Regions from separate parts of the Streptomyces sp. NPDC058326 genome, predicted to be linked through region 2. Evidence: riboswitches for the same ligand, from Rfam matches in the RefSeq annotation. Region 2 holds a riboswitch; the other holds the start of a gene.
The links. Region 2 has a riboswitch for cyclic di-AMP ahead of ACFVYX_RS04745 (peptidoglycan DD-metalloendopeptidase family protein). Riboswitches for the same ligand answer to the same signal wherever they lie in the genome.
Positions count from the first base shown of each region.

Region 1: linked by a shared signal. The riboswitch ahead of ACFVYX_RS20085 (C40 family peptidase) and the one ahead of ACFVYX_RS04745 (peptidoglycan DD-metalloendopeptidase family protein) in region 2 are both predicted to bind cyclic di-AMP.

Region 1 covers NZ_JBHVZO010000010.1:146,278-150,200, forward strand. The annotation lists gene ACFVYX_RS20075 (ATP-dependent Clp protease proteolytic subunit) at 2-625, shown strand; gene ACFVYX_RS20080 (hypothetical protein) at 633-938, shown strand; cyclic di-AMP (ydaO/yuaA leader) riboswitch at 1,278-1,460, shown strand; gene ACFVYX_RS20085 (C40 family peptidase) at 1,463-1,939, shown strand; gene ACFVYX_RS20090 (ATP-binding protein) at 2,112-2,549, opposite strand; gene ACFVYX_RS20095 (8-amino-7-oxononanoate synthase) at 2,741-3,923, opposite strand, start outside.
Region 2 covers NZ_JBHVZO010000002.1:425,677-429,599, reverse strand. The annotation lists gene ACFVYX_RS04750 (SGNH/GDSL hydrolase family protein) at 1-681, opposite strand, end outside; gene ACFVYX_RS04745 (peptidoglycan DD-metalloendopeptidase family protein) at 853-1,863, opposite strand; cyclic di-AMP (ydaO/yuaA leader) riboswitch at 1,868-2,055, opposite strand; gene ACFVYX_RS04740 (tyrosine-protein phosphatase) at 2,416-3,237, shown strand; gene ACFVYX_RS04735 (DUF6126 family protein) at 3,247-3,402, opposite strand; gene ACFVYX_RS04730 (helix-turn-helix domain-containing protein) at 3,459-3,923, opposite strand, start outside.

The DNA of each region.
Region 1 (3,923 bases), on a different contig from region 2:
CATGCACGCTCGCCACGTCCTGCCCGAATTCACGGAGCGGACCAGCTTCGGAACCCGGACCCTCGACCCCTACTCCAAGCTCCTCGAGTCCCGGATCGTCTTCCTCGGCACACCGATCGACGAGACGGCGGCCAACGACGTCATCACCCAGCTCCTGTATCTCGACCACGCGGCACCCGACCAGGACGTCTCGCTCTACATCAACTCCCCCGGCGGCTCGGTCAGCGCCATGACCGCGATCTACGACACGATGCGCTCGCTCCACTGCGACGTGGGGACGACCTGCCTCGGCCAGGCCGCGTCCACCGCCGCCCTCCTGCTCGCCGCCGGCACCCCGGGCAAGCGGATGATGCTCCCCGGCGCCCGGGTCACGCTCCGTCAGCCGGCGATGGAGGAGCCGCTGCGGGGGCAGCCGAGCGACCTCGACCTCCAGGCGCGCGAACTCCTCCGGCTCCGCTCCCTGATGGCCGGGATGCTCGCCGAGGACACGGGACAGAACCGTGAGCGGATCGACGCCGACCTCGACCGCCTCACCGTCCTGGACGCCCCCGCGGCCGTCGCGTACGGCCTGGTGGACCATGTGATCAGCAGCCGGCGCGCGGCCGCCGGCGCCCCGGCACGGTGAGCCGGCCGTGGTCCCCGAGCTGCCGCCGCTGCCCGCCCTGACCCGCGCCGAGGGCGAACTCGTCGACGCCTACCTCGAAGTCGTCGACCTCCTCGGGAAGATCAATCCATCCAGGGGCACGCATACTTATGGTGCGCTGCGCGCGGCCCAGGCCCTGGTGGGGCGGGCGGAGGCGCTGCGACAGGCCCTGACGCTCATGCATATACGGGGCGAGGCCGAGGTCCACGCGGACACGTTGGCGCGCGCCCTGCGGGTGTTGGACGGGGAGCGCAGGACGGGTCGCGTCACCGTCCAGGAGCCCCGGGCGAGTTGACATTCCGGCATGTCGTGTAGAGGTCCGTACGGCCGACGCGCGCCGCAGAATCACTCCCCCGTTCGGCTTAGTAGACGAGTCGACATATGTCCCGGGTGAGTTGCGCTGCAGATGTACGCATCTGGCGGAATGGGTCGTTCCACCCCTGGTGCGGGGCTCGTTGGCCAAACCTCCGAAGATCGGGAAAGCGTCCTGTCCACCCGAACGGATCAGTCGTGAGGAGCCTCACATATCGCCGTTTCAGCTCGGATTTCGACCGGTGCGTGGGTCAAGATCCCTGTCGACGACAAGCCCCCGCCGCCGCGGCGGGGCGGTCCGGGCGGACGCCGAGTCCTGCCGCTGTCCCGGACGTCTGGTCGACAGGATTGGTTCGGCAGGAGTGGAGGACCCGATTTTTACGGGACGGACGCGCTGTTTCGGCAGCGGGGCCGTCCCTTGGGGTGAAGCCGCGCAAGCGGCCGGGCATCTTCGCCTGCCCGAACCCGACAGGTCATCCTTCACAGGCGGCTGACGAAGGGTTGCGCATGACCGCGCAGATGCACGTCCCGTCCCTGCTGTCCCGGGCCGGAGCCGTCTCGGCTCTCACCCTCGCCGCCGTCGGCGGCACGCTGCTCGCACCAGGAGCGGCTTCGGAGGCACAGGCAGCCACCACGCACGCGAACAAGGCACTGAGCGTCGCCGCGTCCAAGAAGGGAGCCCCGTACCGGTACGGGAGCACCGGGCCCTCCAGGTTCGACTGCTCCGGTCTGACGCTCTACGCGTACAAGAAGGCGGGCAAGTCGCTGCCCCGCACCGCGCAGCAGCAGTACAACAAGACCCGGCACGTCTCCGCCTCCGGCAGGCAGAAGGGTGACCTGGTCTTCTTCCACTCCGGGGGGAGGGTCTACCACGTGGGCATCTACGCCGGCAGCGGCAAGATCTGGCACTCGCCCAAGACGGGCTCCTGGGTGAAGCTCGACAAGATCTGGTCGTCGAAGGTCTATTACGGCCGCGTCCGGTGAGCCGACGGCCATAGGGCCTCCCGCCGGTCAGGCCGGGCTCGCGACGCCTGATACGGCGCCCGGCCCGGTGAGCCGCCGGTGGTGACGGTCCGTTCGTGAGGGGGGCGGTGGCGCCGCCGTACCCCTCATGACATCGCGTCAGGTGGCCGGCGCTCCGTCAGGGGAGCGTCCGTCAGCAGCTGGCGACCGGGACCGGCACCCACGGGAGGGTGATCCAGACCGTCTTGCCGCCGTCCGCGGTCGGGGTGACCGAGAGGCGGCCGCCCGCCTCCGCCGCGAGGACGCGGATGATGACCAGGCCCCGGCCGTTGTCCTGCTGGACCGCCGCCGGGAGGCGGCGGGGCCGCCGGGGATGGCTGTCGGTGACGCCGATGTGGAGCCGCTCCTCGCGCTCCAGACGGACGTCCACCGTGAAGGTGGGCGAGAGGCCGAGGGTGTGCAGGACGGCGTTGGTGGCCAGCTCGGAGACGATCAGGCGGATCGAGTCGGCGGTCTCCGCCGCGCCGTCGAGACCCCAGCCGGTGAGGACGTCGGCGACGTACCGCCGGGCCGTGGGGACCGAGGCGGGGTCGCTCGGCAGCGTGACGGATGCTTCCAGGTGATCTGCCATGGCGACGCTGTCCCTTTCCCGCCGGAGCCACTGCCCCGGATCGCGCTTCGCGTCAGAGTGCCACCGATCGTGCTGCGCCGCGCCGCGTTCCGCCAAGATATGTCCCCATCTGTCGCCCGAAGCGGTGAACTCTGCTGCCAGGAAACGTCTTTGGGCCGCGCGGGGCCCCGAAGTCGGAGCCCCGCCCGCCGTCAGTCCCGCGCGAGCGCGGGCGCGGTCGCCAGGATCGTCTCCACCGCCCGCTCGATCTGCGCGTCCGTCAGATCGGCGCGTGCCGTGAGGCGCAGCCGCGAGATGCCGTCGGGTACGGACGGGGGCCGGAAGCAGCCGACGACCAGGCCCCGGTCCCTGCAGTCCGCCGCCCAGCGCAGCGCCGCCTCGGGGGAGGGCGCGCGCACCGAGACGACGGCCGCGTCGGGCCGGGCCGCGGTGAGTCCCGCCCCGGTGAGCAGCCCGTGCAGCGTGGTCGCGACGGTACGGGCCCGCCCTGCGAGGCCCGGTTCGGCGACGAGCCGCCGGAGACTCGCGAGCGCGCCGCCCGCGGCGGCCGGGGCGAGTCCCGTGTCGAAGATGAAGGTCCGGGCCGCGTTCACCAGGTGCTCGATCACCCGGGCCGGGCCGAGGACGGCACCGCCCTGGCTGCCGAGGGACTTGGACAGGGTCAGCGTGGCCACGACGTCCTCGTCGCCCGCGAGCCCGGCCTCGTGGAGGGCGCCCCGGCCGCCCTCGCCGAGGACGCCGAGACCGTGGGCGTCGTCCACGACGAGTCCGGCGCCGTGCGCACGGCAGGCGGCGGCCAGCTCCGGCAGCGGCGCCTTGTCGCCGTCGACGGAGAAGACCGAGTCGCTGACGACCAGGGCCCGCCGCCCCGGATGCGCGTCGAGGGTCTTCCGTACGGCCTCGGGGTCGGTGTGCGGGACCACGGCCGTCTCGGCGCGCGCGAGGCGGCAGCCGTCGACGATCGAGGCGTGGTTGGAGGCGTCCGAGACGATCAGGGCGTCCCGGCCGCCGAGCGCGGTGAGCGCGGCGAGGTTGGCGGTGTAGCCGGAGGAGAAGACGAGGGCCGCCTCGAAGCCGCAGAACTCGGCGAGTTCACGCTCGAGCCGGGTGTGCAGCCGGGTGGTTCCGGTGACGAGCCGTGAGCCGGTGGAGCCCGCGCCCCAGCGCCTTGCGGCCTCGGCCGCCGCCTCGGTGACCTCGCTCCTGCGGGTGAGGCCGAGGTAGTCGTTGCTCGCCAGGTCGAGCAGCTCCGATTCGGCCGCCCGGGGGCGCAGCGACCGGACCAGACCGGCTTCCGCCCGGCGGCGCGCCTCGGCGTCGGTCCAGTCGAACGCGGTACGGCGCGGGCCCGCGGCCCGTGCGTCGTCGGCCTGT
Region 2 (3,923 bases):
ACGGCGCACTTCGAGCGTGCCGCGCGGCGGGACCGGCGGCCACGCCTGGTCGGGGTCGGCCGGCACCGGCAGGCCGAGGACCTGGGCGGCGCGCAGGGCGACCCGGGTGTGCCCCTCGGGCGAGAGGTGCAGCCGGTCGTCGTCCCAGGCCCGCCGGTCCTGGACGGACTTCAGGGACCACAGGTCGAGGACCGGGCAGTCGTATCGGTCCGCGATGGCCCGGACGTGGGCGGTGTAGGTGGCGATCTTGCCGCGCAGGTGCCGGAGGACGGGCACGTCACGGGTGTCGAAGCCGGTGGTCACCATGACCGTGCCGACGGCGGAGGTCAGTTCGGCGACGGCGCGCTCGAAGCGCTCGGCCACGTCGTCGGGGTCCGTGCCGGGGCGGATGATGTCGTTGCCGCCGGCGCAGAAGGTCACCAGGTCGGGGGCGAGTTCCTTCGCCCGGGGGACCTGTTCCGCCACGATCTGGTCGAGGAGGCGCCCGCGTACGGCCAGGTTGGCGTAGCGGAAGGCGTCGTGCTCCGGCAGCTGGTCGGCGAGCAGCACCGCGAAGCGGTCCGCCCAGCCGACGTACGTCCCGTCGGGCCCGGGGTCTCCGACGCCCTCGGTGAAGCTGTCACCGATCGCCGCGTACGACCCGAATGCGTTCTTGTCTCTTGATCTCGAATCGTCTGCCACGGGAGCACATCCTTCCCTTTCGGGTGTGACCTACGCGACCGTAAGGAGGGGTTGACGGTGCGTGACATATGCCACCGATAAAGAATGTGCCAAGCCGGAATAGAGCGGGGGGACATGCCGGTGGCCCGGCACAGGAGTGCCGGGCCACACGGGAGTTGACGGGCGTCGGGCTCAGATGGAGACGCCGTGCTGGCGCAGGTAGCCCAGCGGGTCGATGTCGGAGCCGTAGCTCGGCGAGGTGCGGATCTCGAAGTGCAGGTGCGGGCCGGTGGAGTTGCCGGTGGAACCGGAGAGACCGATCTGCTGGCCGCCGGTGACCGTCTGGCCGGACGAGACGGAGAGGGAGGAGAGGTGGGCGTACTGCGAGTAGTTGCCGTCGGCGTGCTGGATGACGACCTCGTTGCCGTACGCACCGCTCCAGCCGGCCGAGACGACCGTGCCGGCGCCGACGGCGCGGACGGTGGTGCCGGAGGAGGCGATGAAGTCGGCACCGGTGTGGTAGCCGGAGGACCACATGGAGCCGGAGGCGCGGTACGGGGTGGAGACGCCGCCACCGACCGGGGCGACCCAGCCGGACGCGGAGGTCGAGGCGCCGGAGGCGGAGGAGCCCGTGGACCGCGCGGGGGCGGCGTCCGGGGTCTGCGCGGCCGGGGCGGAGGAGCGCTCGGCGCCACGGGAGGCGCGCGGGGTGTCGCCGTTCTTCGAGGAGGGCGCGGCGGAGGTCTTCTGGCTGCTCCTGGGGGCGGCGGCCTTGGGCGCGGCGCTCTTCGGGGCGGCGGGCCTGGCGGTGTTCTTGGCGCCGAGCGTGAGCTTCATGCCGGGCAGGATGAGCGAGGGGTCCTCGCCGACGACCTGGCGGTTGTCGGCGTAGAGCTTCTGCCAGCCGCCCGCGAGGTGGTGCTCGGAGGCGATCTTCGACAGGTAGTCGCCCCGGACGACGGAGTACGTCTTCGGTGCGGCCTTCGTGGCGGTCGGCGCGGCCTGGACGGCGGCGGCCTTCACGTGGGCGGCGGCGGTGACGGCCTGGGCGGGGGCGGCGGCCGGGGCCGCCTGCTCGGCGGCGTGGGCCCCGGTGGCTCCGAGGAACGGGAGGGCGACGACGGCGCCTCCGGTACCGGCGGCGGCGATGCCGCGGGTGAGGCGGCTGGACTTCGTACGGCGGTGCTTACCCGTCGCGGGCATGGCGAATTCCTCTCCGGCGCCTGCGAGGTGAGCTGTCGGGTTCGGACTGGAGATGCCCGGCCGCGTTCTCACGCGGCTTCACCCCAAGCCGTCCTGCGTCGCGGGACCGGCGTACTTCCTGGGTCCCCCGCTCCTGCCACGCATGGGATGAGTGGAATTCCGGACGGTGGCAGGATTCGGCGGTCCGACCGGATTGACGGTGACGCTAGACGAGCGGGGTCGGCACGAACAAGCCACCGTTTTCCACCGGCTTTCTCCGCCGCCTCTTTCACCCGGAATTCCGGTCACCCTCCGTGGATGACGGCCCTTCGATTCCCGTTTTACGCAGGGGAATTGCTTCCGACTGTCGGCCACGATCCGTCACTTCTATGACCCTGCTCACGCACGGGAGCTCATCTCACCTGTAAACAGGGCGCGTTATACGTAAGGCCTCAATACGGACAGATCACCCATTCCAGTCCAGGGGGCTGCGCTGCCACCGTCCCGCCTGGATGATTGCCCCTGGAACCCATTCCGCGTCGGGCACCCGAACGTCGACCACCAGGAGCATCCGTGACGCAGCAGCTGCCGCAGGTCCCGCCCATCGAGCTGAACGAACCCGAGCTGGCCGAGGTACGCAACTTCCGGGACGTGGGCGGCCTGCCGACGACGGACGGGCGCGCCGTGCGCCCCGGCCGCCTCTTCCGCAGCGGCCACCTCGCCCACGCGACCGGGACGGACGTCGTCTTCCTCGACTCGCTGGGACTGCACACCGTCTTCGACTTCCGGAACCTGGCCGACCGGAAGGTCGAGGGCCCGGACGTCGAGCTGCCCGGCGTACGGAACGTGAACATACCCCTCAACGATCCGGCGGACGGCAAGGAGTTCTGGAAGCTGGTCCGCGACGGCGGCATCGAGCAGCTGCGGGAGATCCTCGGTGACGGCAAGGCCGCCGCCCGTATGTCCGAGTCGTACCGGAAGATGGTGATCGAGCGGACCGCCGAGCACAGCCGGATCCTGCACTCCATGGCGGAGGACAGCCTCCCCGCCCTGATGCACTGCGCGGCCGGCAAGGACCGCGCGGGGCTCTCCATCGCGATCACCCTGCTCGCCGTCGGAGTCGAGCGGGCGGCGATCGAGGACGACTACGTGAAGTCGAACGAGCCGCACCGCCGCTACAAGGTGCGCCGCGGCTCCACCGCTCCGGACGCCATGTCGCCCGAGGTGATGGAACTGCTGAGCCCCCTCTTCGACGCGCGGGTGGAGTATCTGCGAGGCGCCTTCGAGACGATCGAGGCGACCTGGGGCTCGGTGGACGGCTACCTCGCGGAGGGCCTGAAGCTGGCCCCGGAGACCCGTGAGCGGCTGAAGGAACGCCTGCTCACGGAGGCGTAGACCCGTCGGCTACTGGTTCTGCCCGCCGAGCATGAAGAGCAGATAGAGGAAGCCGGCGAAGAGGTGGCCTGCGATCAGATAGGCGAACAGACGGAGGACCAGCCCCTTGGGGAACTTGCCCTCTCCGCGCTCTTCACCAGTGACCGGTCGCGACTTGTCGGACATGTCTGCCCTTTCGGAAGGAATCGGAGGGAGTACGGAGGAACGGAGCGTCGCGGAGATCACCGCCGGTGGGCGGTCCCGTCGCCGAGGCACAGTTCGGCCGCGGGACTCTGCATCAGGGTGTGGACGAACAGCACCTCCGCCCCGCCGGCGGTGGCGGCGCCGATCCGGTGCGGGGTGAGCGAGTCGAAATGCGCGCTGTCCCCGGGGTCGAGGACGTGGACGGCCTCGCCGAGCGCCAGCCGCACCCGCCCCTCCAGGACGTGGATCCACTCCTCGCCCGGGTGGACACGCACGATGTCGGCCCGCGTCGCGTACGGCACATGGACCCGCAGGCACTGCAGGGCCCGCCCGGCGCCGCCCGCCTGGCGGTAGATCCAGCCGTCGGCCTCGACGGGTTCGGAGCGGCCGGCCCGGACGACGGGGTCACGCTCGGGCGGCGCCTCGCCGAGGAGCTCGGAGACCGTCGTACCGTAGATGCGGGCGAGGGCGAGCAGCATCGGCAGCGAGGGCTGCCGGTTTCC